DNA from 4 places in the Serratia sp. C2(1) genome. Region 2 is predicted to be linked to each of the others. Evidence: predicted binding sites of a transcription regulator. Region 2 holds the regulator's gene; each other region holds the start of a gene.

Region 1 (7,865 bases), 980 kb from region 2:
CGCTCGGGATTTATGAGCTATCATGGCATCAGGCGTTGCAACGTTTGCCGCGGCAACGCTGTCTGGCGACCGGTTATTCCTGTCGCAGCCAGGTCAAACGCATTGAGGGTAACGGCGTGCGCCACCCGTTACAGGCACTTCTGGAGATGATTGCGTGAAATTGTGGAAACGAGAAACGACGCTGGAGCAGTTGAACCGTTCCGGTGAGGGATGCATGGTGAGCCATGTGGGGATTCATTTCACCCGGCTGGAAGACGATTTTCTTGAAGCCACGATGCCGGTGGATCACCGTACCCGGCAACCTTTCGGGCTGCTGCACGGCGGGGCGTCGGTGGTGCTGGCGGAATCGATGGGATCGATGGCCGGCTATCTGTGCAGCGAAGGGGAGCAGAAAGTGGTGGGGTTGGAAATCAACGCCAACCATTTGCGGGCGGTGTTTGAAGGGCAGGTGCGCGGCGTGTGTCGTGCGCTCCACGTTGGCCGGCGGCATCAGGTGTGGCAGATCGAAATATTCGATTCGCGTGACCGGTTATGCTGTACCTCACGCCTGACCACCGCAATCATCGACTGATCCTCTTACCCGCAGGCGCTTTTGCCTGCGGGTACTCCGTTGCCGTTCCGCAGACATTTACAGTTGGAATGGCACCCGCTTGACGAAATCCTTCTGGAAGGCGTTAGCCTTCTCCCAGGTGCCTTCCATCGCATATTTCTGGCAGATTAAGGTCAGGGTATGCCGGGCAAAATGATAGCTCTGAACCCGAAACAGCTGGCAGCGCTGCGGATTGTTGATTTCGACGATCAACCGGTTATGCAGTTTGCTCAGCGCGTGCAAATAACTTTCATCATCACCGTTTTCCAGACACAAATTGGCCATGTTCAGGCTGACGTTATTGTAGCGTTTCAGATGGTTGATATTGCACTCTGGCCGCCTAAGCGACGCCTCCGCCATGTAGAAATCTACCGTGGCATCGCGCACGCTGAATTTATAGTCATCAATTTTGCCCAACAGCCACGCACTGATCGAAATAGTCATTATACCCGCGCATCTGAATTTGAATGATAATCATTATCATATTTGCGAATGCGTTCGCGATCAATCATTCTGTTGAAATTTTTATCGGCCGCCGGGGCTGCATTTGTTCTGCTACGGCCCAATATCCGTCAGCAGAGGCTAAACTTTAATCAATGAAGGTGGTTTCGGCCGGTGTGGGAGGGCGGTGCAACCGACGGAAAACACCGCTAATTGTCGATAAACGCATTTTTGAGACAGACAAAATGTTGAAATAGGTATTTTCTATGAATGTTTACATAGACAATAAAAGCCGGCGCTGTAAAGGGGATGGGCCAGCGGCTGGGCGGTGCGGTGATACAGGATGTTCTGCAAATTCATAAGGATAAAATGAACGCGTCTCCACCGGGCTGTGCCAGACGACCAGATTGTCCCCTGTGCTTGCCGCCTGCGGCAGCAAAAAAACGGGCTTTTGGCGGATACCCCCGCAAAACAAACGGTTGAAGTGATAATTGTTATCACTAACATATAACAAACCCAGATTGGCTGCGGTAAAACACGAGTGTGAGGTAGGCCATATGCAAACGGAAAATGTCGGCACCTTTTCTCTGGACGAAAATGTCTGGCAAGGCATTTTGCTCAGTGACGACGCCGTACGACAAATTACTAAATTGATGCAGCAGGATCCGCAAGTGAAGGGGCTGCAACTCGGGGTGAAGCAATCAGGCTGCGCCGGGTTTGCCTATGTGCTGGATCTCACCCGTGCCCCGGCAGAAGACGACCTGCTGTTTGAGCGCGATGGCGCCAAATTGTATGTGCCGCTGAAAGCCATGCCGTTCATCGATGGCACCACGGTAGATTTTGTCCGTGAAGGGCTGAATCAAATATTCAAATTCAATAACCCTAAAGCTCAGCATGCCTGCGGGTGCGGCGAGAGCTTTGGCGTTTGAGCGATGCAATCAACATGACACGAAGCAATGTAGAAATGCCTAATGAAGTGCAGGCTTGGGTCAGCGAAGGTCGCTACAAAGAAGGCTTTTTCACCCAGTTGGATACCGATGAATTGGCGACGGGCATCAACGAAGACGTGGTGCGCGCCATTTCGGCCAAGCGCAACGAACCCGAGTGGATGCTGGAATTCCGCCTGGAGGCTTACCGTGCCTGGCTGCAAATGGAAGAGCCGCACTGGTTGAAAGCGAACTATGACCGGTTGAACTACCAGGATTACAGCTATTACTCAGCGCCCTCCTGCGGCAGCTGTGACGACGCCTGCGGTTCCCAGCCCGGTGCCGAACAGCAACCCGGCGCGGCAACCGAAAACAGCTACCTGACCAGCGAGGTTGAGTTGGCGTTTAACCAACTCGGCGTCCCGGTGCGTGAAGGTAGCGAAGTGGCGGTAGACGCGATATTCGACTCGGTATCGGTCTCTACCACCTACCGCGAAAAACTGGCTGAAAGCGGGGTGATTTTCTGCTCGTTCGGCGAGGCGATTCAGGAATATCCGGATTTGGTGCGCAAGTACCTGGGCCGCGTAGTGCCGTCCAATGATAACTTTTTTGCCGCGCTGAACGCCGCAGTGGCTTCCGACGGCACCTTCGTCTACGTGCCGAAAGGCGTGCGCTGCCCGATGGAGCTATCGACCTATTTCCGCATTAACGCCGCCAAAACCGGCCAGTTCGAACGCACCATCCTGATCGCCGATGAAGGCAGCTACGTCAGCTACATCGAAGGTTGTTCCGCCCCGGTGCGCGACAGCTATCAGCTGCATGCGGCGGTAGTGGAAGTGATCCTGCACAAAGACGCCGAAGTGAAATATTCAACGGTGCAAAACTGGTTCTCCGGCGGTGACAGCAAAGGCGGCATTCTCAACTTCGTGACCAAGCGCGCGTTATGCGAAGGCGCGGGATCGAAAATGTCCTGGACCCAGTCGGAAACCGGCTCGGCGATCACCTGGAAATACCCGAGCGTGATCCTGCAGGGCGATAACTCGATCGGCGAGTTTTTCTCGGTGGCGCTGACCAGTGGCCATCAACAGGCGGATACCGGCACCAAGATGATCCACATCGGCAAGAACACCCGATCGACCATCATTGCCAAAGGTATCTCCGCCGGGCACAGCGAGAACACTTACCGCGGCCTGGTGAAGATCCTGCCGGGGGCGGAAAACGCGCGTAACTTTACCCAGTGCGACTCGATGCTGATTGGGCCGGACAGCGGTGCCCATACCTTCCCGTACGTGGAGGCCCGCAATAACAGCGCACAGCTGGAACACGAAGCGACCACGTCGAAAATCGGCGATGACCAGCTGTTCTACTGCTTGCAGCGCGGTATCAGCGAAGACAATGCCATCTCTATGATCGTCAACGGATTCTGCAAGGACGTGTTCTCTGAACTGCCGCTGGAATTCGCCGTCGAGGCGCAAAAGTTATTGGCCATCAGCCTGGAACACAGCGTGGGCTAAACGCCGGATTTACAGCGCAGCAGCGCTACCTAAGGACATCGCATGTTAAGTATCAAGAATTTAAAAGTCAGCGCCGAAGGCAATGAGATCCTCAAGGGATTGAACCTGGAGATCAAACCGGGTGAAGTGCATGCCATCATGGGGCCGAACGGCTCGGGCAAGAGTACGCTCTCCGCCACCCTGGCAGGGCGTGAAGAGTATGAGGTGACCGAGGGCGAGGTTACCTTCAAGGGTAAAGACCTGCTTGAACTGGCCCCGGAAGATCGCGCCGGCGAAGGCGTGTTCCTGGCGTTCCAGTATCCGGTGGAGATCCCCGGCGTCAGCAACCACTTCTTCCTGCAGACGTCGGTGAATGCGGTGCGCAAATACCGCCAGCAAGAACCGCTCGACCGCTTCGATTTTGCTGATTTCATCGAAGAAAAGATTGAGTTGCTGAATATGCCTCAGGATCTGTTGACCCGTTCGGTCAACGTCGGTTTCTCCGGCGGCGAGAAAAAGCGTAATGACATTCTGCAGATGGCGGCGCTGGAGCCGGATCTGTGCATTCTGGATGAAACCGACTCCGGCCTGGATATCGACGCGCTGAAGATCGTCGCCAACGGCGTTAATTCGCTGCGGGACGGCAAGCGCGCCTTCATTATCGTCACGCACTACCAGCGTATTCTGGACTATATCAAACCGGATTATGTTCATGTTCTGTCCCAAGGGCGCATCGTGAAGTCCGGCGATTTCTCCCTGGTGAAACAGTTGGAGGAGCAGGGCTATGGCTGGCTTACCGACCAACAATAACTCGCGTGCGTTGCAACAGCTTTACAGCCTGTTCGAGGCCCGAGGCGGCGAACACTCCGCTCACGCTCTGGCGCACTGGCAGCAGGCTTTGCGTCTGGGCTGGCCGACGCGCAAGCATGAAAACTGGAAATATACCCCGTTGGAAGGGCTACTGGATCAGCAGTTCCTTGAGCCGCAGATAGCGCCGATCACCGCCGCTCAGCGTGATGCGCTGGCACTGAATCTGGATGCTTATCGGCTGGTGTTTGTCGACGGGCGTTTCAATGCCGCGCTGAGCGACAGCGATCTGGGCGAATACCAGTTTGACGTCACTCCCTACGGTACGCCGCAGGCATTGCCGGAGCCGATACAACCTGAAATTTTTCTGCATCTGACCGAAAGTCTGGCGCAGGAGACCAGCATGATCCGCGTGGCGGCCGGCAAGATCGCTGTGCGGCCGTTGTACCTGCTGCACATTAGCAGCGGGCGCGGCGCGGCGGGCGAGGTGAACACCGTGCATCACCGCCATCATCTCGACGTCGCTCGCAATGCCCGGGCGGAGGTGATCGAGCATTATGTCAGCCTCAACGATGCCGCGCATTTCACCGGTACGCGCCTGACAGCCAGCATCGGAGACAACGCGGAGCTGCGTCACTGCAAGCTGGCGTTTGAAAGCCAGGCGAGCTACCACTTTGCGCATAACGACTTGGTGATTGGCCGCGACGCGCGGGTGAAAAGTGACAGCTTCCTGCTGGGGGCCGGCCTTACGCGGCATAACACCAGCGCGCAGTTGAACGGCGAAGACTCCAACCTGGCGATCAACAGCCTGGTACTGCCGGTGGGCAAGGACGTGTGCGATACCCGTACCTATCTGGAGCACAACAAAGGTTACTGTGAGAGCCGTCAACTGCATAAAACGGTGGTCAGCGATCGCGCCAAGGCGGTATTCAACGGTATGATCAAAGTCGCCAAACATGCGATCAAGACCGACGGCCAGATGACCAACCACAACCTGCTGTTGGGTAAGGTGGCGGAGGTGGACACCAAGCCGCAGTTGGAAATCTACGCCGATGACGTGAAATGCAGCCACGGCGCCACCGTCGGGCGCATTGATGAAGAGCAACTGTTCTATCTGCAGTCGCGCGGCATTGATAAACACGCGGCGCAGCAGATGATCATCTTTGCCTTTGCCGCTGAACTGACCGAGGGCATCGGCAACGATGTCATCCGCGAATGGGTACTGGCGCGCATAGCGCAGCGCCTGCCGGGGGAGGCAGCATGAGTTTTCCGATTGAACGGGTGCGCAGCGAATTCCCCCTGTTGGCGCGTGAAGTCAATGGCCGGCCGCTGGCTTACCTTGACAGCGCCGCCAGTGCGCAAAAACCGCAGGCGGTGATCGATCGCGAACTGGATTTTTATCGCCATGGCTACGCGGCGGTACACCGTGGCATCCACACGCTGAGCGCAGAAGCGACGCAGGACATGGAAGCGGTGCGCGAAAAAGTGGCGGCGTTTATCAACGCCGCCTCGGCGGAAGAGATTGTTTTCGTCAAGGGTACCACCGAGGGCATTAACCTGGTGGCAAACAGCTTTGGCCGCCATTTCCTGCAACCGGGCGACAGCATCATCATCACCGAGATGGAGCACCACGCCAATATTGTTCCCTGGCAGATGCTGGCGCAGGAACGCGGGCTTCAACTGCGGGTGTGGCCGCTGCAGCAGGACGGCACCCTGGATCTGGCACAGTTGCCGGGTTTGATCGACTCGTCCACCAAATTGCTGGCGATGACGCAGGTCTCCAACGTGCTCGGCACGGTGAACCCTGTGCGTGAAATCATCGCGCAGGCGAAGGCTGCGGGCCTGAAGGTGCTGATAGACGGCGCTCAGGCCGTTATGCATCAGCGCGTGGATGTGCAGGCGCTGGATTGCGATTTCTATGTGTTTTCCGGGCACAAACTGTATGGGCCTTCCGGCATCGGCATTCTTTATGGCCGTAAGGCGCTATTGCAAGACATGCCGCCGTGGGAAGGCGGTGGGGCGATGATCCAACAGGTTAGCCTGACTAATGGCACCACCTATGCCGAGCCGCCTTGGCGCTTTGAAGCCGGTTCGCCGAACACGGCCGGTATGATGGGGTTGGGAGCGGCGATTGATTACGTTAACGCGCTGGGGCTGGAGGCGATTCACGATTACGAGCAGTCGCTGATGCACTATGCGCTTGAAGCGCTGAAACAGGTGCCGACGCTTAAAATCTATGGTCCGACAGCGCGCGCCGGGGTTATTGCCTTTAACCTGGGTGAGCATCACGCTTACGACGTCGGCAGTTTCCTGGATCAATACGGCATCGCCATTCGTACCGGTCACCATTGCGCGATGCCGCTGATGGCGTTCTATAATGTGCCGAGCATGTGCCGCGCTTCGTTGGCGTTATATAACACGCGCGATGAAGTTGATCGGCTGGTGGCAGGGTTGCAGCGTATCCAAAAACTCTTGGGGTAGGTCGAGAGCGCCTCTTGTGGCGTTCTCCGGCGAAAAATGCCTGCAGACAGTTGTGCGGGGCCGGCATGCCGGCCCCTGAATTATTGAAAGGATCCTCATGGCGAACTTGCCGGATAAAGATAAATTGGTACGAAATTTTTCCCGTTGCCTCAACTGGGAAGATAAGTACCTGTATGTAATTGAACTGGGTGCGCAGCTACCGGCGCTTGACGAGGCCGAACGCCAGGCAGGTAACCTGATTTCCGGCTGCCAGAGCCAGGTGTGGATTGTGATGCGTACCGACGAGCAAGGACGCGTCGAATTTCACGGCGACAGCGACGCAGCCATCGTCAAAGGGTTGCTGACGGTGGTGTTTATTCTGTATCACCAAATGACGCCGCAGCAGATTACCGAGCTTGATGTTCGACCCTTTTTCGCCGAGTTGGCGCTTAGTCAGCATTTGACGCCTTCGCGCTCCCAAGGGTTGGAGGCGATGATCCGCGCTATCCGTATCAAGGCCGCCCAGTTGGCGTGATCCTGCTCTGATGTTCAAAAGGGCTTATTGATACGTTGAATATATTCCTTGTGTCAATGAGCCTTTACAAACCTCCTCCAATACCCCTGTTCGTGCAGCAAATCAGTGACATTTCAGCAGCTTACCCATTGACGTTCTACTGACAATCCTATGGCGCGATTATGTTATAACATGTTGATTTTTAGAGGACTTATTGCCTTTAATGCCAGCGTTGCTAGTATTAATCAGGTATTGTCTGATTTACCTGTCGTCAGGTGCCAGCTAGCCTTGTGGCCGAACCGTAATAAGCATATAGGGATGATAATGAAACGTGCGTTGAGTTTAATGGGCATGCTATTCGCCACCGTACTGACAGGCACCCAAGCCGCCAGCGCGACCGAGTACCCACTGCCGCCGCCGGACAGTCGCCTGATTGGCGAGAACACCACTTACACTGTACCTAACGATGGCCGCCCGCTGGAGGCCATTGCCGCCGACTATCAAATTGGTCTGCTGGGCATGCTGGAGGCCAATCCAGGTACGGATCCGTTCCTGCCCAAGCCGGGTTCGGTATTAACCATCCCGACCCAAATGTTGCTGCCGGACACCAAGCGTGAGGGAATAGTGGTCAATCT
Region 2 (7,865 bases):
TTATGCCGGCATGCTGTGGTTCACCACTGCCGGCGGGTTGCTGGTTCTGCAGGCGTTTAACGCGATATTTATCGGCATTATCGCCACCGTCGGCATGCTCTATTTTCAGGATCTGATGCCTGAACGGGCCGGAATGGCCACTACATTGTTTACCAACAGCATTTCAACCGGCGTGATCCTGGCCGGAATATTACAAGGGATTCTGACCGAGTACGGGCCGCATTCCTCCGTTTATCTGTTAGCCGTGTTACTGCTTTTAATTGCTTTGCCCGTGGGGTGTAAAGTTCGAGAAGTTTAGTGGTTTCTGAGTGAGTCGTTTATTTTTAAACACAAACAAGGATACATGATGGCTATATTAGTGACGGGCGGCGCCGGTTATATCGGTTCGCATACCGTATTGGCATTGCTGGAAAGGGGAGAGGACGTTGTCGTATTGGACAACTTGTCCAACAGTTCACCGGAATCGCTTTTTCGCGTGGAGAGGCTGACCGGTAAAAAAGTGATTTTTTATCAGGGGGATATTCAAGAGCATCATTTGCTGGATCATCTCTTTCGCCAGCATGATATTCATGCGGTTATTCATCTTGCCGGGTTGAAGTCGGTTCGAGAGTCTACCGAAGAACCGCTGAAGTATTATCAAAATAACATTTCCGGTTCACTGATCGTGCTGGACAGAATGCGCCATGCCGGTGTGCGGCAATTTATTTTCAGCTCTTCCGCCACCGTTTACGGGCCGGCGGAATATACCCCGCTGACGGAGAGTTGCCGCGTCGGGCAGACGACGAACCCTTACGGCACTTCCAAGCTGATTGTGGAGCAGATCCTGGCGGAGTTCGCCAGAACCGCGCCGCAGATGGCGATCACCGCGCTACGTTACTTTAACCCGGCCGGGGCGCACGAGTCGGGGTTGATCGGTGAAGATCCCGCAGGCATTCCCAATAATCTTCTGGCTTACCTGGCACAGGTGGCTATTGGCAAACTTGCGGTGTTGCCGGTGTATGGCAATGACTATCCCACCAGCGATGGCACTGGGGTGCGGGATTACATTCACGTTATGGATCTGGCCGAAGGGCATTTGAAAGCGCTGGATAATCTGCGGCCGGGTTTTAACGTTTATAACCTGGGTACCGGCAAAGGTTATTCGGTGCTGGAGATTATCCAGGCATTTGAACGCGCCTGCGGATTTAAAATCGCTTATCAAATTAACCCGCGCCGTGCGGGAGATATTGCCGAGTGCTGGTCTGATCCGACGCTGGCGGCGGAAAAATTAGGCTGGCAAGCCAAAAGAAGCCTGGAAAAAATGGTTCGCGACGCCTGGCATTGGCAGAGCAAAAATCCCCAGGGATACGGTTCTTGTGCACCGCTGGTGGGAGGCTGACGATGAAGCTTAACGACGAGCCTTTGGGATTGATGCAGCGTGACCTGTTTCGCGCCGACTATGAGGCCTGGATTAATAACCTGAAATTAGCGTTCGTGAAATATCAACGCCGGCCTTCCCCGGCGTTGCTGGGGCAGTACCAGCGAGGGGTTAGCCAGCTGAGAGCCTGGCTGGCTGATCAAGGGCATTTATTCGATGCCGCGCAGTGCTCCTCATTATTCTGCGTTCCTACGCGCCAGTTGGCAGCGCAGGAAAAATTGCTGCACCGCATCTGGCTGGGCGGCGCCATTCCAGACGATGCCAGAGAGGTTATCTCCCAATGGGGCGATGCGCAGCAGGCCGTTCACCATGCAACCGCCGACGAGTGGACCGGGATACTCTGGGTATGGGATGCGCGGCAACTCAGAAACGAGGCGTATTTTACCCCTGCGGCGCAAGTTAAAGGTGGGCTGCTCGGGGAGTTCGATGCCGGCAACCACCGGTTGCAGGTGCATTCGCTGAGCGAACTGGCGCAAAAAAGAGTCGGCGGCAACCTGGGCTTTATCCACGCACTCCATGATAAGCGCTATTACGCCACGCTTTCTGACTACTTTCGCTTTTTGATCCTGATCGAAATGGGGGGCATGTATATGGATATCGACACCCTTCCGCACCGTTCAGCGACGTTTTTCCTGCTGAAGCCGGAAGTGCCGGATTACCTTCAGCGCCTGCCCAATGGCGAAGTCAGCCATGTCAGCGGATTGAATTTGTTTCTTGATGAAACCGGGATGATCATTGGCCGCAGCGGCGATAGGTCGCTGTGCAAAATATTGGCGGGCCTGGATCAGATCTATGCAGCGCAAACCGGTGACGTGCCGGATAAAAACCCCGTCTATGAAAGAAAGTTGTTCGATGCGTTTTATCTGTTGTGGAGCCGCCACATCGGCAGGACTTTCCTCAGCCACGAGAGCTTCTGCAAGGATCACGGGGTTCATTATGACGCCGTTCCGCAGGCGGTGACCTGCGGTATCCGTGGCATGCGTCTGTTGGAAGATGTGATTACCAATGAGACGCTGCCGCTGAGGGAGGACGAACTGCGCAGCTATCGGCAATGTATCAGTCGTCTGGAGCGGGTGGATTGGCAGCTTGAGCAGCCGGCGGATCTGGCGCGGTATGCGGAAATATTTACCGTCGATGAGGTGCCGCGTATGGCCTATCCGGCGCAGATAAGGTCCGATATCGATCACTACCATTACTATTCGGTGCTGTCCCAGGATCGCGCGCTGGATCGAGTGAACCAGCTTTTCGGCGAGTATTTGATAGCCGATAACCGACGGCAGATCGACGAGGGCAATTACTGGCGACCAACCGTTGGAACGGGCGATGCGGTATTGGCGCTATCGCAGGGCGGGCTGCATTTTCTACCGGGGCGGCAGGCGGACGAAGCGGACAAGACCCGCATGGCGAAGCTGATTTTTGCCACCAGTTATCTGGAGTATTGCTCCGTCGGCAACCCCGCCGGGATGGGGCTGGTCTCTCTGCAGCGGGCGCAAAATATCGACCCCTATCTGGACCTGATTACCCTGGCTTACGAGCGGTGCGGGGCGTTTGTCGGATTTTTCACGGCGGCGAGCGTTGACGAATTGTATGGCGTTGAGGCGAACTCGCTGTATCGCGATGAAATAAAGCCGCTTGACGAGGCCTATGACGGGTTTGTGCGAACACTGAGCACGGAGGACGATTATTTTATCTGCAGCCTGGCCATAGAGAGCCGGTTCCGCGGGCAGGGCTATTTTAACCCGTTGTTTGCCCAGATTAAGCAGCGCGCGCAGCAGCGCCGGGCAAAACATATCGTGCTGTGCGTATGGCAAAGCAGCGATGCCTGCCAAATCTACCTGAACAAAGGGTTCCGCGTTCGCGGCGTTTTCGACTATGCCTGGCCGATGTTCTTCGATCGGCTGCTGTTTCTTGAATATGCATTGTGACGAGTTTACCCATCCGCGTGTCGGCGGGTGAGTTGACGGTGAAGTGCGTGTAAGTGGGTAGTGAGAGAAGTACCGCGGAGAAGTGCCGCTGCAATTGTTGTCTTTCTGATGTGATTTTCCCCGGGCCTGTCCGGGGATTTTTTTGTCCCTTACCTGGGGGCATAAAAAAACCGCCGTTAAGGCGGTTCTCAATGCCGATTGCGGGCATTATTTTTTGTCGTGCAAGGTGTCGTCTTCGCGGCAATCACCGATTTCACAGTGACCATACAGGTACAGGCTGTGGTTGGTGAGCTTGATACCATGCTGCTTGGCGATATCACGCTGACGCACTTCGATAGACTCATCGCTGAACTCGATCACTTTGCCGCAATCCAGGCAAATCAGGTGATCGTGGTGATGCTGTTGGGTCAACTCGAACACGGACTTGCCGCCTTCGAAATTGTGACGGGTTACAATGCCGGCATCATCAAACTGGTTCAGTACGCGGTAAACTGTCGCCAGGCCAATTTCTTCGCCCATATCGATCAGTTTTTTGTACAAATCTTCCGCACTGACGTGATGGCATTCCGGATTTTGCAGTACTTCCAGGATTTTGAGTCGCGGAAGCGTGACTTTTAGGCCGGCCTTCTTCAATGCGGTGTTGTTGTCAGTCATGCGGATTCAGTCCTGTTACTATGCTAATCAAGTTGAGGCATTCTTGCCTGTGGCATCGGTCGGCACAAAGAGTTAATTGCGTGTCATTATAGAACCGGTTGCCCTAAATGGAAACCGCCGGTTGTTAACAAAGATATCATGGCACAATTGCATGTTACACACGCAACGTCTTGATGGATGGGATAAACCGATATCTCAGTCTACCTTGACGATGTGGGAAGTTACAAACATGTAGCTTCTATTGCAGAAATCCGTGCTGCCGATGAACGGCCCTGCTGGCAACACTATGCACTTTGCAGGGCTTTTGTTCAACCTTTGAGGGTTAGCCGACGATATCGGCCAGGCTCAGTTCTTCGCTGATCTGTTTCACCCAGGCTGCGACGCGTTCGTTGGTCAATTCCGGTTGACGGTCTTCGTCAATCGCCAGGCCGATGAAGAAATTGTCATCCGCCAAACCTTTCGAGGCTTCGAAGTGGTAACCCTTGGTCGGCCAGTGGCCGACAATCGCGGCGCCGCGTGGCTCAATGATGTCGCGGATGGTGCCCATCGCATCACAGAAATATTCCGCGTAGTCTTCCTGATCGCCACAACCGAACAGCGCAACCAGCTTGCCGTTGAAATCAATTTCTTCCAGCGTCGGGAAGAAGTCATCCCAATCGCACTGGGCTTCGCCGTAGTACCAGGTAGGAATACCCAACAGCAGGATGTCGAAAGCTTCCAGATCTTCTTTGCTGCTTTTGGCGATGTCGCGGATTTCCGACACCTCTGCGCCAAACTGCTGCTGAAGAATTTTCTGGATCATCTTGGCAATGTTTTCGGTATTGCCAGTGTCGCTGCCAAAGAAAATGCCTACATTAGCCATATCGCGTATAACCTTTAAATTCAATAAATTGCATTGCACGATGTTAGCGTTGAACGCGATAACACCGATTAAAATGATGACATGGCAAGAATCTGCCTCTTACCGGTAAGTGCGTATCATGCCAGAGATTTACCCCGGGGTTTTATCGCGTTTATGCGATGCCGGGAGGAATAAAGGGTGTTGATCGGTGTCATCCATAACACCGTGCCGCATGTGCGGCTGCAAAGATCAATGTTCCGGCTGTTCATCCGCCAGTTGTGCCAGCAGCATTTGCTCAATAAGCTCGCTGCGGCTGATATTGCGCTGTTCCGCCAGTTTGTTCAGGGCGTCCACCGCATCCGCGTTGATTTTCAGTTCCACACGCCGTAAGCCACGGACTTTATCGCGTCGAAGCTGATTGCGCTTATTGATTCTAAGCTGTTCATCTCGGGATAGCGGGTTGGTTTTCGGGCGCCCCGGACGGCGTTCATCTGCGAACAGATCCAGCGTCGTGCGATCCGTTTGTTCTTTTGCCATAGGTAGCGGTACTGCAAGGGAGTTTGCATCAAAAAGCGTATACGCTTCCGGACGGTTCGGTTAACACACTTCGGGCCAATAAACCCTAACCCAAATTCACCCCCAGCCTGACGTTACTAAGCACGCTGAGCAGGGCGGCAAAATTATAGCGCGCCATATTACCCCAGCAGATAGAGCAACGACAATGTTTAACTGAGCCGAAAACGCGCTAAGCCGTTATCTTTAGCGCGTTTTTTCGCCAGTGGGTGGTTTTTATTCAGGCTTCGTCGAGAAAACGATGGATGGCGCGCAGCACCGCCTCCGGTTTTTCCGCGTGAACCCAGTGGCCTGTGCCGGCAACCACGTGCGCTCGCGCCTGCGGGAACTGGCGTGCGATATCTTCACGATAGCTGTCCTGCACATAGGGCGACAGACCGCCGCGGATAAACAGCGTCGGGTGCGGCCATGCGGGAACGTCCTGCCAGCCGGTGACGTTTTCGTATTGGTCGATCAGCACCGGTAGATTAAAGCGCCACTCGCCCTGATGAAAGGACTTCAGCAGGAACTGGATCACGCCTTCTTCGTGCAGGTAGCCGCGCATCAATTCCGCCGCCTGCTGGCGTTGGGTGATGCCGGCCGCGTTCACCGCTGTTAAGGCAGCGAAAATCTCGTCGTGGCGCCGCGTGCGGTAATCCACCGGTGCCACGTCGATAACGATCAGCTTTTCAACCCGTTCCGGGGCGATCGCCGTCAGCGCCATCGCCGCTTTGCCGCCCATAGAATGACCGATCACAATCACCTTCTCCAACTGCAATTCATCGAGCAGGGCCAGCAGGTCCTGCGCCATCTCGGGATAGGTCATTACCGCAGAACGCGGCGAAAGGCCGTGATTGCGCAGATCGACTTTAATCACGCTGTGCTGTTGATTCAGATCGCGCGCCAGCACGCCCAGGTTATCCAGATTGCCGAACAGCCCGTGGATCAGCACTACCGGCAGGGTGGCGGACTCGGTGGCCAGCAGTTGATAATGTAATTTCATGGCGAAGTTCATACTGAGAGAGATTCAGATTAGGGTATCATGATTAAAACACACGACGACTATACCCGTCGCCTTTCAAGCAGCAGCGTTGTTAGCGGCAACTTGAAATCCGGAGGGGATGACGCGGATTTTTCGAGGTTCGGGCTTGGCAGCGCCGACTATAGGTATTAGTCTGCATTTTCCGCCCGCAGACACATAGTTGTGTTCGCTCTCGCGCTTTTAACCTTATAATCCCATGGCTTGAATGCAGGATCTGGCTTCAGGTTCTAAGTAGAAAAAAACAGTACTGGATAAAGATGAAAACTATTGAAGTCGACGAAGAGCTTTACCGTTATATTGCCAGCCACACGCAACATATTGGTGAGAGCGCGTCCGATATTTTGCGCCGTATGTTGAAGTTTACCGCAGGCCAGCCATTGCGCGTCGCGCCTGTCGCCAGCGCTCAGAGCGCCGAGCAGGAAAAAGCCGTTGCCGCGCAGCGTCCTCGCGATCGCGTACGCGCGGTGCGCGAGCTGTTGCTGTCGGACGAATATGCCGAACAGAGCAGAGCGGTTAATCGTTTTATGCTGGTACTTTCGACCTTGTATACCCTCGATGCGGCGGGTTTTGCCGCAGCTACCGATGCATTGCATGGCCGCACCCGCACCTATTTTGCCGGCGATCAACAAACCCTGCTGGCGAACGGAACGCATACCAAGCCAAAGCACGTTCCGGGTACGCCTTACTGGGTGATCACCAATACCAACACCGGTCGTAAACGCAGCATGGTTGAACACATCATGCAGGCTATGCAGTTCCCTGCGGAACTGACAGATAAAGTTTGCGGCACTATCTAATTTAGCGAACAGCCCGTCATGGCGGCCGTGAGCGACATATTGCCCGGCTGCCGGACAGGGATTAGGGAGATATGTCGATGGCGAATAACCCACGTGCCGGGCAGCCGGCTCAGCAAAGCGATTTGATCAACGTGGCCCAACTGACGTCGCAGTACTATGTACTGCAGCCGGAAGCGGGCAACGCCGCACATGCGGTGAAGTTCGGTACTTCAGGGCATCGCGGCAGCGCCCTGCGCCACAGCTTCAATGAAGCCCATATCCTCGCTATCGCTCAGGCGATTGCCGAAGTGCGTCGCCAGCAAGGGGTTACCGGCCCTTGCTACGTCGGTAAAGACACCCATGCACTGTCGGAGCCGGCCTTTATTTCCGTGCTGGAAGTCCTGACCGCCAACGGCGTAGATGTGATCGTGCAGGAAAATAACGGCTTTACGCCAACCCCTGCGGTATCTCATGCCATTTTGTGCCACAACCGCAACGGCGGGGCGCAGGCCGACGGCATCGTCATTACCCCTTCGCACAACCCGCCTGAAGACGGCGGTATCAAGTATAACCCGACCAACGGCGGCCCGGCCGACACCAACCTGACCTCAGTGATTGAAAAGCGCGCCAACGAACTGCTGGCGCAGCAGCTGAAAGG
Region 3 (7,865 bases), on a different contig from region 2:
CGGGTACCCGTTTGCAGATGGATGACCTGCAGGCGATAGCGGATGCGGCCGTCGCCGGGTTCGGCATTGCCTGGCTGCCCTGTTGGCTGGTGCGCGGGCAACTGATTAAAGGCGAATTGGTGCGGATAATGCGAGATCGGCCGGGGCTGTTTTTCGACGCCCATGCGGTGTGGGCGCAGACGCCGCATCTGCCGTTGAAGGTGCGCATGGCGGTGGATCGACTGGCGAGCAAGTTGCCCGCCAATATGGAATTGATTGAGGCGAAGCCCGTCGGTTAGGCGGCGGCGCGCTTTTTGCGCCAGATGACCAGCATGGCGCCCAGCAAACCCACCAGCAACAGCAGCAGCGGCAGGATCATCAGCCCGGTCATCACCTGGCTTTCGTAGCGTTTCACCAGCGGGATCTGGCTGAAAGCGTAGCCGAGGCTGACCAGGGCACCGACCCAAACTACCGCACTTAACCAGTTGAACAGATGAAAGCGCGCGCTGTTCAGCCCGGAGATGCCGGCCATGGTCGGCAGCAGGGTGCGAACGAAGCCGAGGAAGCGGCCGATCATCAGGGCCATCAGGCCGTGACGGTTAAACAGGTTGTGCGCGCGTTGGTGATATTGGGCGGGCAGTTGCAGCAGCCAGCCTTTCACCAGGCTGGTATGGCCCAACCAGCGGCCCTGCAAATAGCTGAGCCAGCAGCCGAGGCTGGCGGCGAGGGTCAGAATAATCAGCGTGGGTATAAAAGCCATCACGCCTTTGGCGATCAATGCGCCGGATAACAGCAGCAGGCTGTCGCCGGGCAGGAAGGAGGCCGGCAGTAATCCATTTTCAAGGAACAGCGTGGTGAAAAGCACAGCATAAACCACCCAAATTACGCTTGGGTCGGCAAGGGCAATGAAGTCCTGCTGCCAAAGCGCATGAACAATCTCTCGTAATACATCCATTTTATGTCCTGTTGCATGCCGGTTTCGCCCGGGGGTCACTTTCTCCAGGAGGCGGTGTTGACCTTATCTGACCATTACCCGGTTAGTGTACTGCTAATAGCTTAAGTACACATTAAACGAAGCGGAATAAAAATGGCAGTGCAGCGGGCTGCGGATCAGCGTGCGTTGGCGATACGCTCGAACCCTTCGGCGAGGTCGGCGATCAGATCCTGCACGTTCTCCAGGCCGATATGAAGGCGCACCAGCGTGCCGGAGAAATCAACGCCGCCCGCCGGACGGATCGCCTCCAGCTCTTCCGGTTGGTTGGCCAGGATCAGCGATTCGTAACCCCCCCAGGAATAGGCCATGCTGAAATGGCTGAAGTTATCCAGATAGTCGGCCAGCTGATTGTCGCTGAGCCGCTGTTTCAACACGAAAGAGAACAGGCCGTTGCAGCCGCTGAAATCGCGGCGATAGAATTCATGGCCTTTGCAGCCAGGCAGCGCGGGGTGATTGACCACCGCCACCTCAGGCCGTTCCGCCAGCCAGTTGGCGACTTCGATACTGCTCTGCTCGTGCTGCTTCAGGCGCACGCCCAGCGTGCGCAGGCCGCGGCTTGCCATATAGGCGGTATCGGCGTCCACCATCTGGCCCATCAGGTAAGAATATTCGCGCAGTTGGTCCCAACAGCGTTCGTTGGCCACGGCGGTGCCGAGCATATAATCGGAGTGGCCGATAATGTATTTGGTGCCGGCCTGAATCGAAATATCGATATCAAAATCCAGCGCCTTGAACAGCACGCCGGCCGCCCAGGTATTGTCGATCATGATCACCGTTTCTGGCGCTACGGCGCGGATGGCCTGCACCATCGCCGGAATATCCTGAATTTCCATGGTGATGGAACCGGGGGATTCGAGGAATACCACGCGGGTATTGGGCTGAATCAGCCCGGCGATGTCGGCGCCGATCAGCGGGTCGAAATAGGTGGTCGCCACGTTCATGCGGCTAAGAATGTGGCTGCAAAAATCTTGCGTCGGCTCATAGACCGAACCGGTCATCAGCACGTGGTCGCCGGCGCCGACAAAAGACAAAATGGCGTTGGATACCGCCGCCGCGCCGCACGGATAAAGCACGCAGCCCGCACCGCCTTCCAGCTCGACCATCGCATCCTGAAACGCGAAGTGGGTCAGGGTGCCGCGCCGGCCGTAAAATAGCTCGCCGTGGGCGCGTTGGGCGGTGGCGTGTTTCTTGGCCGCAACGGAGTCAAATACCAGTGAGGAAGCGCGCTGGGTGACGGGATTAACGGAGCCCTGGGTATAGCGCTTGCTGCGCCCGGCGGCGATCAGCGTGGTTTCGATATTTTTTGATGTCATGGGAATGGGCTCACTTTTACTGGCTTTTCACTGGCATTTTGCGATAGCCCTTAGGTTAACATGACCTATAATAGCCATCCAGACGTTTTAACTTCCAGATACAGAAACGGCTATAATCCTCTGCCGGAGCGCGTTCCGGCACGTCATCATTCTGCCTGACGGCATTTAACCGGCCCGCATGTCGGCAAACGGGCAGCCTGCAGGCATAAATGCTGTCGGGGCGGGTTTGTTGCACCTCTGTGGGCGAAAAGTAACGAAAAACTCTTTAAAAGGGGAGTAAAGGGCCGAACCGGCGGTGAATAAGCGAATGTTGCGGCTCCGGCGCCGCTAGATCTTAAATATTGCCGACTATTTGGTAAATAATAATGAGAACTACTATCAATCCCTGATTGGTTTGATATGATCGCACGCTGAATTATTCCTCAATTTTGTTCGGTAACGGGTGGAGGCACAGCGTGAAAACGGCTGGCAAGCATTTAAATCAAGGAGCGTTCGGCCAGGGCCGGGCGCAATGGGGCAAGGCGTTAGGCCGTGGTCTGTTCGCTTCGATGGTATTGGTGGTTGGATTGGCCGGCAGTGCGCAGGCTGCACCGGCGGCAAACCCCGCCGTGACCGAGAGCGTTGCACCGGCCGCCGCGCCTGCTGCTGCGCCTGAAACCCTCACTCCGGTGAATCCGCAACCCACCATCCAACCGCCGGAAACCCGCGGCATGGATCTGTCCGTTTGGGGCATGTACCAGCACGCGGACATCGTCGTGAAAACGGTGATGATCGGCCTGGTGCTGGCATCTATCGTCACCTGGACCATTCTGTTCTCCAAAGGCAGCGAACTGTTCCGCGCCAAGCGCCGTCTGCGCCGCGAACAACTGGCGCTGGCCAATGTGCGTACGCTGGATGAAGCCAGCGAACTGGCGCAGGGTTTCTCCGAAGAAAGCATCAGCGCGGTGTTGTTGAACGACGCGCAAAACGAGCTGGAACTGTCGGCGGAGTCCAACGACAACAACGGCATCAAAGAACGTACCGCTTTCCGTCTTGAGCGCCGCGTAGCGGGCTACAGCCGCAACATGGGCCGTGGCAACGGCTTCCTGGCGACCATTGGCGCCATCTCGCCGTTCGTCGGCCTGTTCGGCACCGTTTGGGGCATCATGAACAGCTTTATCGGCATCGCCCACTCGCAAACCACTAATCTGGCCGTCGTCGCGCCCGGCATTGCGGAAGCGCTGCTGGCGACCGCGTTGGGGTTGGTTGCCGCGATCCCGGCGGTGGTGATTTATAACGTCTTCGCCCGCGTCATCGGCGGCCATCGCGCTCAGGTTGGCGACGTGGCGGCGCAGGTGCTGCTGCTGTCGAGCCGCGATCTGGATCTGGCCGCGACGGCGGAAGCCAAACGCTCACAGCATTCACACCAACTGCGGGTGGGGTGAGTTATGGCGATGCGCTTAAATGAAGATCTGGACGACAGCGGCGAACTGCATGAAATCAACGTGACGCCGTTTATCGACGTCATGCTGGTGCTGTTGATCATCTTTATGGTGGCCGCGCCGCTGGCAACGGTCGATATCCGCGTCGATCTCCCCGCTTCTTCAGCCAAACCGCAGCCGCGCCCGGAGAAACCGGTGTTCCTGTCGGTGAAAGCGGATAAGCAGCTGTATGTGGGTGAGCAAGCGGTCAACGCCGATCAACTGACGGCGGTGCTGGATCAGCGCACTCAGGCGAACAAAGAGACCACCATCTTCTTCCAGGCGGACAAGACCGTGGACTACGAAACGCTGATGAGCGTGATGGATACGTTGCGTAAAGCCGGCTACCTGAAAGTGGGGCTGGTGGGGATGGAAGGCGCCGCGAAGTAGCGAGCCGAATATCGCTAAGAATGAGAAGGGCGCCGAGGCGCCCTTTTTCTATATCAATGCTTTGATAAAATTCAGCCGCGAGCGTGCGCCGCGGCGCGGGCGATCTGCTCATCGGTAGGGCGCACGCCGGTATAGAGTACGAACTGCTCCAGCGCCTGCAAGGCAATCACTTCCGCACCGGTGATCACCCGTTTGCCTTGCTCGCGCGCGTTGCGAATCAGCGGGGTTTCCGCCGGCAGCGCCACCACGTCGAAGACGATTTCCGCCGCTTCGAGGGTTGTCGGGGCAAAGGCCAGCTGTTCCGCCTCCGCGCCACCGGCCATACCTATGGGGGTCACGTTGATCAGCATATCCGCGGTTAACTCCCCGACTTCCGCCAGCCACTGATAACCGTAAGCGCTAGCCAGCGCCTGGCCTGCTGCCGGGTTGCGGGCGATGATATGTCCCCGTTTGAAACCGGCGTCGCGCAGGGCGGCGGCCACCGCCTTTGCCATGCCGCCGCTGCCGCGCAAGGCGAAAGTGGTTTCCGCCGGGATCTGATGCTGCGCCAGCAGTTTGGCGATGGCGATATAGTCGGTGTTATAGGCCCGCAGGAACCCGCCGTCATTGACGATGGTATTGACCGATTCAATCGCCGTGGCGGAAGCGTCCAGTTCATCGAGGAAGGGAATGCAGCTCTCTTTGAACGGCATGGAGACCGCGCAACCGCGAATACCCAGAGCGCGCACGCCGCCTACCGCTGCCTGAATATCCTGGGTGGTGAATGCCTTATAGATAAAGTTCAGATCCAGTTCCCGGTACAGATAGTTATGGAAGCGGGTACCGAAGTTGCCAGGGCGGCCGGCCAGCGACATGCACAGCTGGGTATCTTTGTTAATCTCACGATTCATGATGGGCTCCTTAAGCGGGAAAACCTGAATTTATGGCTGGCCGAGCAGCGCCTTCGAACCGGGATGACGCCAGTGGATGCTGCCCGGCAGATATAACGCATTCTGCGCCAGCGGCTGTTCGTCGATAAGCTGGCTGACCATGTCGAAACTGTGCTGGGCCAGGGCGCGGCAATCCTGGGCTACGGTGTCGATTTTCAGCGTCAGGCCATCGAACAGGTAGTGGTCGTCGAAGCTGCAAAGGTGCAGGTCACTTTCCATCAACTGGTGCTGATTCAGGTAGCGCAGGACGCCTTCCAGCAGGCCGCAGGCGGCGGTAAACAGCGCTTTCGGCGGCCGGCCGAGCTGCGCGCAAAGCTGGGCGAACATCTCGTAGCCGGAACTGGGGTGGTAGTTGCCGTTGATGATCCATTCCGGTTTACAGGTCACCCCGGCGCGTTCAAGGCCGAGCTGAAAACCGGCCAACCGATCGCGCGTTGGCGAGATGCGCGGCTGGCCGCCGAGGAAATAGAATTCGTCCGGATGCTGGCGCGCGACGTTTTCCACCAACGTGGCGGTCGAGGTCAGTGAGTCGGTGATCACCAGCGGCAGCGCGGAACCGGTGATCAGGCGGTCCATCTGCACCACCGGCAGGCCGGCGTTAATCTTTTGGTATTCCACATCGCTGAGCTGGCTGGAGGCGACAATCAGGCCGTCGACCTGGCGTTGCACCAGGCTGTTCACCGCCATCATTTCCTGCGCCGGGTTTTCATCGGAACAGGCGATCAGCAACTGCAAACCCGCCTCGCGGCACAGGGTTTCCAGCTCGCGTGAAATCACGGCAAAACCGTAGTTGGTCATTTCCGGCACCACCAGCCCCAGGGTATGGCTGCGGGAGGAGCGCAGCGAACGTGCATGGAAGCTGGGCTGATAGTGGTGCTCGCCGGCCAGCGCCAGAATACGGTCGCGGGTGTCGTCGGACACCCGGTATTCTTTGCTGCGTCCGTTAAGCACCAGGCTGGCGGTCGATTTCGACACGCCGGCCAGTGCGGCAATATCACTGATGGTTATGCGTTTGTTTTTTTTCACTGACGGCATCTGAGTTCATCGGAAGATGCGTCATTCTAGCATGCATGGCGTCAGCGGCCAGTGCTCCAGCGCAAGCTGCGTCTCTCCGCTCAAACGCAGCCGCGGCTGCGGGCCAGGGAAGTAGCGTGAACTCATCACCCCTTCGCCGTGGTTGATAAAAATCTCTACGCTGGAGCTGTCGAACAGCATTTGCAGATGGGTAACCTCACCACTCCAGTAACGGTGTTCAGGCTGCCCAGTGCGCAGGTTGTTGCGCGTCAGACGCAGCAAGGCACCGTCCCAGCTCAGCGTCATCGCATCGCCAAAGTCGGCGCTGAATGCGCCGTTGGGCGTCAACAGCACTTCGGCACTGCCGACCGGCCAGCCCGGCGCGTTATCCGCGATCCCCTGCCACTGGCTGCCCGCGCCGCGCAACCGTTGCAGCTCGCGCGCCGGCCGTTGGTAAAGCTTGCCGTTGTGCAACGCCAGCTCGCGCGGGCAGGTCATGGTGTGGATCCAGCCGTATTGCAACGTCGGGTGGCAGGCTTCGTCCTGCTCAGGTACGCCCATCCAGCCGACCAGCAGGCGGCGGCCATCTTCGGCCAGCGTGGTCTGTGGCGCATAGAATTCGAACCCGGCGTCCAGCTCGTGGAATTCGCCATGTTCAAAGCTCGCCTGCCGATAATCCAGCTTGCCGGTCAGGTAGCCCGCCTGGTAAACGTTGAGATAACGTTCAGCCTGCGCCGCCAGCCCCTGCGGGCAACAAATCAACACCTCGGCACCCGCCAGCGTGAACAGATCCGGGCATTCCCACATATAGCCGAAATCGCCCATGCCGTTCAGCTGCGATCCGGCAATCTCCCCCAACAGCTGCCAACTGCGCAGATCGGCGGAGCGCAGCAACAGCACCTTGCCGCGATCCTGCAGGTCACGGGCACCGAGCACCATGTACCAGCTGTCTTGATGGCGCCAAACCTTGGGATCGCGCACGTGGCCGCTGTAGCCTTCCGGCAGCGGCAGTACCGGGCCGAGCTTGTCATACCCGCCCTGCGCATTTTCCAGCGCCAGACACTGGTACGCGGTGCGAGAACCGTCGGGGTATTTTACGTTGCCGGTATACGCCAGCATGATTTTGCCGTCTGCCACCACCGCCGAGCCTGAGTAACAGCCGTGGCTGTCGTAACAGGCGCCGGGTACCAGCGCCACCGGCTGATGCTGCCAGTTCAACAGATCCGTCGATTGCCAATGGCCCCAGCATTTGTTGCGGTGGTCGCAACCCAACGGGTTCCATTGATAGAACAGGTGAAAAACCCCCTGATGCTGAATAAACCCGTTGGGGTCGTTCAGCAGGCCGACGCTGGGGGCCAAATGCCATGCCGGGCGGTGAGGATCGCGCAGCGCCAGCGGCATGCCGTTCATCAACGCCTGAACGGCCTGTTTCATCAAATTCAGTTCTTCCATCATTCACTGTCCGTTTTGTATTTCAGCAGCAGCGAGAGCGTAAAGGCGCTGCCGAAGGCGATAACCAGACCAATGATATAGCTCAGCAGCGAGCTGGCCTGCACGATCGCCAGCCCCGGGATCGCCGTCAGCCCGACGGCGTTCATGCCGACGTGATTGGCCACCACCCAGGCACCGCCGAGCGCACCGCCCGCCAGCGCCGCCAGGAAAGGCTTCACAAAGCGCAGGTTGATGCCGAACAGCGCCGCCTCGGTAATGCCGAGCATCGCGGAAAAAGCCGAAGGCACCGCAATGGCTTTAATCTTGGCGTCGCGGGTTTTGAAATAGACCGCCA
Region 4 (7,865 bases), 2.5 Mb from region 2:
CGCTGACGCTGCCCGCCGGAAAGCGTATCCACCGGCTGTTCGGCCAGTTCAAACACGCCGGTGGAACGCATTGCCTGCTCCACCGCTTGCTGGTCTTCTTCACGCCAGCGGCTAAACAGACGTTGGTGCGGATAGCGGCCACGGGCCACCAGATCAAAGACGGTGATGTCGCCGGGAGCGGTCGAACTTTGCGGCAGCAGGCCCAACTGGCGCGCTACCTCTTTGGTTGCGTATTCGCTGATGTGCTTGCCGTTCAGCCAGACCGTACCGGCTTGCGGTTGCATCAGGCGGCTGAGGGTGCGCAGCAGGGTAGATTTACCGCAGGCGTTCGGCCCGATAATCACCGTCAGCTCGCCCTGGGGGATAGAGACGCAAAGATTGCTCGCTACGATTTTTTTGTCATAGCTTAGCGTCAGATGTTCAGCGCGCAGCGGCGCAGGCAGCAGGGGTTCAGCATTCATTTTTTTCGTGACTCACGGATTAACAGCCAAATCAGATAAATGCCGCCGAGGCTGACGGTCAGCACGCCTACCGGCAATTGATAAGGCATAAACAGGCGCTGGGCGGCGACATCGGCGATCAGCAGCAACAGCGCGCCGGTCAGGGCGGTCAGCAACAGGACGCCACGGTTGGCGCACAGGCGGCGGGCAATCTGCGGCGCCACCAGCGCAATAAAGGAGATCGGCCCGGCCACGGCGGTGGCGGCCGCGGTCAGCGTTACGCCGATCAGCAGCAGCAGCACGCGCGAACGTTCCACCGGCACACCGAGGGCGCAAGCGGTGTCGTCACCCATTTCCAGCAGCCGCATGCGGCGCGACAGTGTCAGCAACAGCAGGCAGCACAGCGCGATCACTGCCAGCACCGGCAGGCTTTTCGCCCAGCTTATGCCGTTAAGCGACCCGGCGCTCCACAGCCCGGCGGTCATGGCGGCCTCCAGCGAGGCGCTGATGATAAGCCAGGTATTGCCGGCCACCAGTAACGCACGCACGGCGATGCCGACGATAATCAAACGGAAAGTCTCGACGCCGTTGCGCCATGCCAGCAGATAAACCAGCGCGGCGGTCAGCAGGCCACCGGCCAGCGCGCCGGAGGTGATGCCGACGACGCCGCCGTTAAACAGCACTATGGCGACCAATACGCCGCTGTAGGCGCCGGTATTGAAGCCGATCACGTCCGGGCTGCCGAGCGGGTTGCGCAGCAGCGACTGGAAAATGGCGCCGCTGATCCCGAGCGCCGCGCCCAACAGCAACGCCATAGTGACGCGTGGCAAACGCCATTGGGTGACTACCACCGCCAGGTTTGCCGGGCCTTTGCCGAGGAGAGCGTCGATCACCTGCGTGGCGCTAAGCGAAAGGGCGCCGGAACCGAGGGCGTAAATCGCCAGTACCCCGCAGGCAAGTGCCAGCATCGACGCGGTCAGCGCCGGTCGCGACAGGGCAAGCAACCTTCGATCGGTCATCAGACGGGCAGAGAGCATCGACATTAGCGTTGCCTCCTGAACATATGGCGCTGGCGCACCAGCATGATCAGCAGCGGTGCGCCAATCAGAGCGGTCACGATGGAAACGCGCAGCTCGCCGGCCACCAGGAAGCGGCCAATCAGATCGGCGCTCAGCAGCAGGATGGGGGTCAAGACCAGAGTCCACGGCAGCATCCAGTGCAGCTCGGAGCCGGCCAGCCGCCGGGCAATGTGCGGCATCATCAGGCCGACGAAGGCTATCGGCCCGACGGCGGCGGTGGCGCCGCCGCACAGCAGGGTAATCGCCAGCAGGCCCAGCAATTGGGTGCGGACGATGCCGGTGCCCAGCGCAGTGGCCAATTCGCTGCCCATGCTCAGGCTGTTAAGCGATTTGCTCATCCACAGTGTGATTAGCGTGCCCAGCAGGATCGGCAGAGTGACGGTGCGCACCACCTGCATATTTTGAATATCCAGAGAACCGGCCTGCCAAAAACGCAGTTGATCGAACACCAGGGGGTTCAGCAGAGAAATTCCCGAGGTCATTCCCTCCAGCACTGCCGCCAGTGCGACGCCGGCCAGCGTCAGGCGGACCGGATTCAGGCTGCTGCCGCCCAGCGCGCCTATCAATGCGACCAGCAATGCGGCGAACATCGCCCCGGCAAAGGCGAACCACAGGTATTGGCCAACCTCGGCGGCACCAAAGAAGGTGATGCCCAGAACCACGGCGAATCCCGCTCCGGCGTTTACGCCGAGAATGCCCGGATCGGCCAGGGGGTTGCGGGTGAGGGTTTGCATCAATACGCCGGACAGGCCCAGCGCAATGCCGGCCAATACGCCCACCAGCGTGCGCGGCAGCCTGGCGCCGGTAATAATGGTGCAGTCTGCCCCGCTGCATTGACCGTTCAGCGCCTGGATAACCCTGTCAAAAGGAATGGACTTGGCGCCGAGCGACAGGCTGAGCAGCATCACGGCCAACAGCGCGCAAACGGCTACCAGCAGACCAAATAGTTTGCGACGAAATGAGTGGGGAGTGCCGCTAATGAGGCGATTCTTGGGGGGCGGAATGGAGGGGGTGCCATTGCGTGTAATCCGTAACATAACAATCCATTATTTGATTGAATATAAATGATATTTATTATCATTATTGATTGCTTTCATCTATGTTACCATGACTCCCTTCGCTATTGCAGCACATACCCTTCATTCTTGAAGCTGTCTCTGTGTTGGCTGCCCGCACTTACCCCAATCACGTACTTCCTGTACGTTCATGGGGATGCGCTTGGTTGCCGCCTTGATTCAACTCCAATTATTTTGGCTATAGACGCTGTCCCTTTTCCTACGTTGTGGTGAGAAAGCTGATGAGTAAGCCCTCTATTTTGCTTGATTTTGGCCTGCTTAAGACCAATGGCGCGTTTCGTGCCGTATTTTGCGCGCGTTTTATTTCCATTTTGGCGCTGGGATTGATGGCCATTGCGATCCCGGTTCAGATCCAGGCATTGACCGGTTCGACCCTGTTGGTCGGGTTGTCCGTGACGCTGGCGGGCAGCGGCATGTTTGCCGGTTTGCTGATGGGGGGCGTGTTGGCCGATCGCTACGAGCGCCGCCGTTTGATTCTGTTTGCTCGCTCTACCTGCGGTATTGGCTTTCTCGGGTTGTGCCTGAACGCTGCCTTGCCGGCCCCTTCGTTAACGGCGATTTATTTGCTGGCCGTGTGGGACGGTTTCTTCGGTGCAGTCGGGGTGACGGCGCTGCTGGCCGCCACCCCGGCGTTGGTGGGCCGTGAAAACATCGTTCAGGCCGGGGCCATCAGTATGCTGACGGTGCGTTTTGGCTCGATCCTGTCGCCGGCGATAGGGGGCCTGGTGATCGCTCACTCCGGCGTGATGTGGAACTACGGCCTGGCGGCGTTGGGCACTTTGCTGACGTTGATCCCCTTGCTGCGCCTGCCGCAGTTGCGGCCACCGCCACAACCGCGTGAACACCCGCTGCGCGCGTTGGCCGGTGGTTTCGGTTTTCTGTTCCGCAACCGGGTGATCGGCATGGTGGCGCTGATCGGCGCGCTGCTGACCATGGCCAGCGCGGTGCGGGTGTTATATCCGGCGATGTCCGGCATGTGGCACGTCAGCGCTGCGCAATTGGGCTTTATGTATGCAGCAGTTCCCCTCGGCGCGGCGATTGGCGCCTTCACCAGCGGCCGGGTCGCTCACGTAGCGCGGCCGGGCTGGATGATGCTGACGACGGCGATAGGTGCGTTCGTCACCATTGGTTTGTTCGGGCTGATGCCGCGGTACGGTTTGGCGCTATTCTTCCTGGTGATTTTTGGTTACCTGAGCGCGGTGAACTCGTTGCTGCAATACGGGTTGATTCAGAACCTGACGCCGGACGCGTTCCTGGGGCGCATCAATGGCTTGTGGACGGCGCAAAACGTCGTGGGCGACGCGCTGGGGGCATTATTGCTGGGGGCGCTGGGGGCATTTATGCTGCCGGCGATGACCTCGACCAGCTTTGGTTTTGGGGTGGCGGTGCTGGGTGTGGTACTGGCTTTCGCCATGCGCGGTTTGCGCCAGGTGGGCAGCGGCGGGCAGGAAGAAAATCTCCAGCCCGCCGGCGAGACTAGCGAGAAATAAACTGTTTTTCCAACAGCGTCAGCAAGTTGCCGGCGCTGTAATAATCCAGCCGGAAGGTATCGTTGCCCAGCGCGTAAACCCGTTTGTGCTGCACCGCCGGCAGGTGAGCGAGAAAAGGATTGGCCAGCAGGCGTTGTGCGTCCGCGTCGCCGTTGGCGAACAGCATCAGCGTCTGGCCGTTCAGGCCTTCCGCCAGGTTCTCGCCGCTCAACTGAATAATGTCCTTGCGCACGCCCTGACTGCGGCTGTTGTTCAATGTGGCGGGCGGCACCGCCAGGGTGAATCCGAGCTGTTTAAGCATTTGCCCCTGGGACGATTCGGCGGTCCACAGATTGGCGGTTTTGCCGTCAGAACCAAACACCAGCGCGGAGACTGGCTGTTCAGGCAGGGTCATCCGTTGTTTCAGCGCTTTTTCACGCGCATCAAAATCGCCAATAACCTTTTGCGCCTGGGCCTCATGCCCGGTGGCCTGGCCCAATTCTGCGGCCAGTTCTTGCCAGCTTTTGTCGTCGTAATTGACCACCAGCACCGGGGCGATGGCAGAGAGCTGATCGTACAGGCGCAGGGCGGAATCGGCGCCGGTGGCTGACATGATAATCAGATCGGGGGCAGCACCTGCGATGGCTTCCGCATTGGGTTCGCCGACGTACAGACGTTTAACGCCGCGCTGTGCGGCGATGTCGCTCCATTGACGGAAGAACCCCTGTTTGTCCGCCAAACGGCTGCCGGGCGTGGTTGCCCCGCTGGCCACCACCGGTGCGTCGATGGCCAACAGGGTGCCTGTGAGGGTAACGCTGGTAGAAACGATGCGGGCAGGGGGCTGAGTAAGGGTTACCACGCCGTGTGAGGTTTCGATGTCTCGTGGCCAGCCGGTATCGGCGGCATGAGCGGCACCGATGGCCGCTAGCCCGAACAGCGCCAGGCCAAAGATCAGGTTCTTCTTCATAAAGAAAGTCCTTAGGTTTTAAATAGTAATACTTATCATTTATATAATTTATGCTGCTGATTTTCTACCGCGATGATGAGGAGAAGCGCTGTTTACAATTATTGACATGGCAAATTTCCAAGGGTACTTTAACGCGGTCAAACATAAATGATAATCATTATTATGTTTGTTATCATTCACGAAGAGAAATGGAGTACCGATGAGCGTGACTGTAAAGGGTGCCGGCCAAAAGAAATCGCAAAGCAAGGAGAGCGGACTGAATACTGCAGGCGTTTCGCCCACCTCGGGCTTCTTCTTTACCTCTCCTTTCCGTAGCCTGAGTACGCAAGGCTGCTTCGCCAAAATCACGTTGCCTGCAGCAGGCGGGGACCAGGTGAATGGGGAGTTTCAGCGAGAGGTTCGGCACGCTTTCGCCGAAGCGAAACTGGCAGGCGTGAAGAACCCGGTACTTTGCGGTGCCATTCCTTTTGATACTCATCAACCTTCGGCGTTGTTTATTCCCCAGCAAACTCAGTGGTTTGAGCGCGATGCCTTTTTGGTCGGCATAACGCCGCCGCAGGATACCTTGCCGGAAATTACCCGGCAAACCGAAGTGCCTGCCCAGCAGCCTTTCATGCAGATGGTTGCCGATGCGGTGCAGGCGACCCGTGGCGACCGGTTGGATAAAGTGGTGCTGTCGCGCCTGCTGGAGATTGAAACCCGCGAACCGGTTGATCGCCAGGCGCTGATGGCGCGCATCATCGTCCAAAACCCTAACGGTTTTCACTTTCACGTGCCGCTGGAGCAGGGGGCGCTGGTGGGCGCCAGCCCGGAATTGCTGCTGCGCAAATCCGGCGCGCAGTTCCATTCCAATCCGCTGGCCGGCTCTGCCCGCCGCGATGCCGATCCGCAGCGGGACCGTGAAATCAGCCAACAGCTATTGGTGTCGGACAAAGACCTTTATGAGCACAAGTTCGTCACCGAAGGGATGCGTCAGGTATTGGCCGACCGCTGCCGCCACCTGAACATCCCGTCATCCCCTGAATTGCTGAGCACCACCACGCTGTGGCACCTGTCGACGCCTATTGATGGCGAAGCCGCCAGCCGGGCGGAAAATGCGCTTTCGCTGGCCTGCCTGTTGCACCCGACTCCGGCATTGTGCGGCACGCCAACCCGGCTTGCGCATCAGGTGATCAAACAGCTTGAGCCTTTTGATCGCGGCCTGTTCGGCGGCATTGTCGGCTGGTGCGATGCCGAAGGCAACGGCGAGTGGGTCGTGACCATTCGTTGCGGCACCGTGCAGGGCAATCAGGTGCGGCTGTTTGCCGGCGCCGGCATTGTGCAAGACTCTTCGCCGGAATCCGAATGGCGTGAAACCGGCACCAAACTCAGTACCATTTCGCGGGCGTTTGGCCTGAACCAAGGATAGGCATACCCATGAGCATTGATTTTACTCCCTGGCCCGAGGCGTTGGCCCGTCGTTATCGCGAACGCGGTTATTGGACCGACCGGCCATTGACCGACATTATCACCCGCCAGGCCAAAAATGACGCCGTGGCGCTGATCGACCCGCAACGCAGCCTGAGCTATCGCCGGCTTAATCAACTTTCTGACCGGCTGGCCGCTGCGCTGCAACGCCGGGGCTTGCAAAGTGGCGATACCGCTTTGGTGCAGTTGGGCAACGTGGTCGAGTTCTATGTGACCTTCTTTGCGCTGTTGAAAATTGGCGTGGTGCCGGTGAATGCGCTGTTCAGCCATCAACGCAACGAACTCAAGGCTTATGCCGCACAAATCAAGCCTGCGCTGCTGATTGCCGATCGCCGGCATGGTTTGTTCGGCAACGACGAATTCCTGACGGCGTTTCGCGCCGAAAATCCTTCATTGCGCGTAGTGGGGCTGCACAGCCAGGCGGAAGGCGAGCAGTCGCTGGCCGCCTGGCTCGAAGAGGATGCCGAAGATTTTATCGCGACACCGACCCCGGCTGACCAGGTGGCGTTCTTCCAGCTTTCCGGTGGCAGCACCGGCACGCCAAAGCTGATCCCGCGCACCCACAATGATTACTACTACAGCATTCGTCGCAGCGTGGAAATTTGCCATTTCGATGCGCATACCCGCTACCTGTGCGCGCTGCCGGTGGCGCATAACTACCCGATGAGTTCTCCGGGCGTGCTCGGCGTGTTTTATGGCGCCGGGCTGGTGGTGTTCGCCAGCGATCCGGATGCCGGGCAATGCTTCCGTTTGATCGAGCAGCACCAGATTAACGTGACGGCGCTGGTGCCGCCGGCGGTGACGCTGTGGCTACAGGCGATTGAAGAGTGGGGCGGTCAACCATTGGCCAGCCTTAAGCTGTTGCAGGTGGGGGGCGCCAAGCTGAGTGAAACCCTGGCCGCGCGCATCCCGGCGGAAATCGGCTGCCAGTTGCAGCAGGTCTTCGGCATGGCGGAAGGCCTGGTGAATTACACCCGGCTGGACGATGACGACCTGCATATTCTGACCACTCAAGGCTGCCCGATGTCGCCGGACGACGAACTGTGGGTGGCCGATGACGAGGGTAACCCGCTGCCGGTGGGGCAAACCGGACGCCTGATGACCCGGGGCCCTTACACCTTCCGCGGTTATTACCAAAGCCCGGAACATAACGCCGCCGCCTTCGATAAAGACGGTTTTTACTGTTCCGGGGACCTGATCAGCCTGACTGAAGACGGCTATGTGAAGGTGGAAGGGCGTCAGAAAGATCAGATCAACCGCGGTGGGGAGAAGATCGCCGCCGAGGAGATCGAAAACCTGCTGTTGCGCCACCCGGAGGTGATCAATGCGGCACTGGTTTCCATGCCGGATGAACTGATGGGTGAGAA

The links. Region 2 encodes Fur, which represses iron uptake genes when iron is present. Its sites were predicted from a motif close to ATAATAATGAGAACNACTATCAA; they were not measured.
Region 1: a site for Fur is predicted at 1,515-1,537, ahead of sufA (Fe-S cluster assembly scaffold SufA). Genes of this name have one in related genera too.
Region 3: a site for Fur is predicted at 2,646-2,668, ahead of exbB (tol-pal system-associated acyl-CoA thioesterase). Genes of this name have one in related genera too.
Region 4: a site for Fur is predicted at 2,578-2,600, ahead of fepD (Fe(3+)-siderophore ABC transporter permease). Genes of this name have one in related genera too.

Annotation. Positions count from the first base shown of each region.
Region 1 covers NZ_JAZFBA010000001.1:1,886,688-1,894,552, reverse strand. Annotated here, with positions in the region: gene ydiJ (D-2-hydroxyglutarate dehydrogenase YdiJ) at 1-158, shown strand, start outside; gene menI (1,4-dihydroxy-2-naphthoyl-CoA hydrolase) at 155-571, shown strand; gene V2S86_RS08805 (hypothetical protein) at 629-1,033, opposite strand; gene sufA (Fe-S cluster assembly scaffold SufA) at 1,588-1,959, shown strand; gene sufB (Fe-S cluster assembly protein SufB) at 1,974-3,470, shown strand; gene sufC (Fe-S cluster assembly ATPase SufC) at 3,513-4,259, shown strand; gene sufD (Fe-S cluster assembly protein SufD) at 4,234-5,520, shown strand; gene sufS (cysteine desulfurase SufS) at 5,517-6,737, shown strand; gene sufE (cysteine desulfuration protein SufE) at 6,835-7,251, shown strand; gene V2S86_RS08770 (L,D-transpeptidase family protein) at 7,555-7,865, shown strand, end outside.
Region 2 covers NZ_JAZFBA010000001.1:2,865,764-2,873,628, reverse strand. Annotated here, with positions in the region: gene V2S86_RS13530 (MFS transporter) at 1-298, shown strand, start outside; gene galE (UDP-glucose 4-epimerase GalE) at 347-1,378, shown strand; gene V2S86_RS13520 (glycosyltransferase) at 1,381-3,342, shown strand; gene fur (ferric iron uptake transcriptional regulator) at 3,550-3,996, opposite strand; gene fldA (flavodoxin FldA) at 4,319-4,858, opposite strand; gene ybfE (LexA regulated protein) at 5,087-5,374, opposite strand; gene ybfF (esterase) at 5,631-6,404, opposite strand; gene seqA (replication initiation negative regulator SeqA) at 6,689-7,228, shown strand; gene pgm (phosphoglucomutase (alpha-D-glucose-1,6-bisphosphate-dependent)) at 7,306-7,865, shown strand, end outside.
Region 3 covers NZ_JAZFBA010000003.1:95,102-102,966, reverse strand. Annotated here, with positions in the region: gene V2S86_RS18530 (LysR family transcriptional regulator) at 1-278, shown strand, start outside; gene V2S86_RS18525 (DedA family protein) at 275-934, opposite strand; gene metC (cystathionine beta-lyase) at 1,090-2,286, opposite strand; gene exbB (tol-pal system-associated acyl-CoA thioesterase) at 2,742-3,710, shown strand; gene exbD (TonB system transport protein ExbD) at 3,714-4,136, shown strand; gene V2S86_RS18505 (shikimate 5-dehydrogenase) at 4,208-5,026, opposite strand; gene V2S86_RS18500 (substrate-binding domain-containing protein) at 5,057-6,100, opposite strand; gene V2S86_RS18495 (sucrose-6-phosphate hydrolase) at 6,122-7,531, opposite strand; gene V2S86_RS18490 (sucrose-specific PTS transporter subunit IIBC) at 7,531-7,865, opposite strand, start outside.
Region 4 covers NZ_JAZFBA010000001.1:373,457-381,321, forward strand. Annotated here, with positions in the region: gene V2S86_RS01740 (ATP-binding cassette domain-containing protein) at 1-461, opposite strand, end outside; gene fepG (iron-enterobactin ABC transporter permease) at 458-1,483, opposite strand; gene fepD (Fe(3+)-siderophore ABC transporter permease) at 1,483-2,556, opposite strand; gene entS (enterobactin transporter EntS) at 2,817-4,085, shown strand; gene fepB (Fe2+-enterobactin ABC transporter substrate-binding protein) at 4,072-5,031, opposite strand; gene V2S86_RS01765 (isochorismate synthase) at 5,231-6,439, shown strand; gene V2S86_RS01770 ((2,3-dihydroxybenzoyl)adenylate synthase) at 6,448-7,865, shown strand, end outside.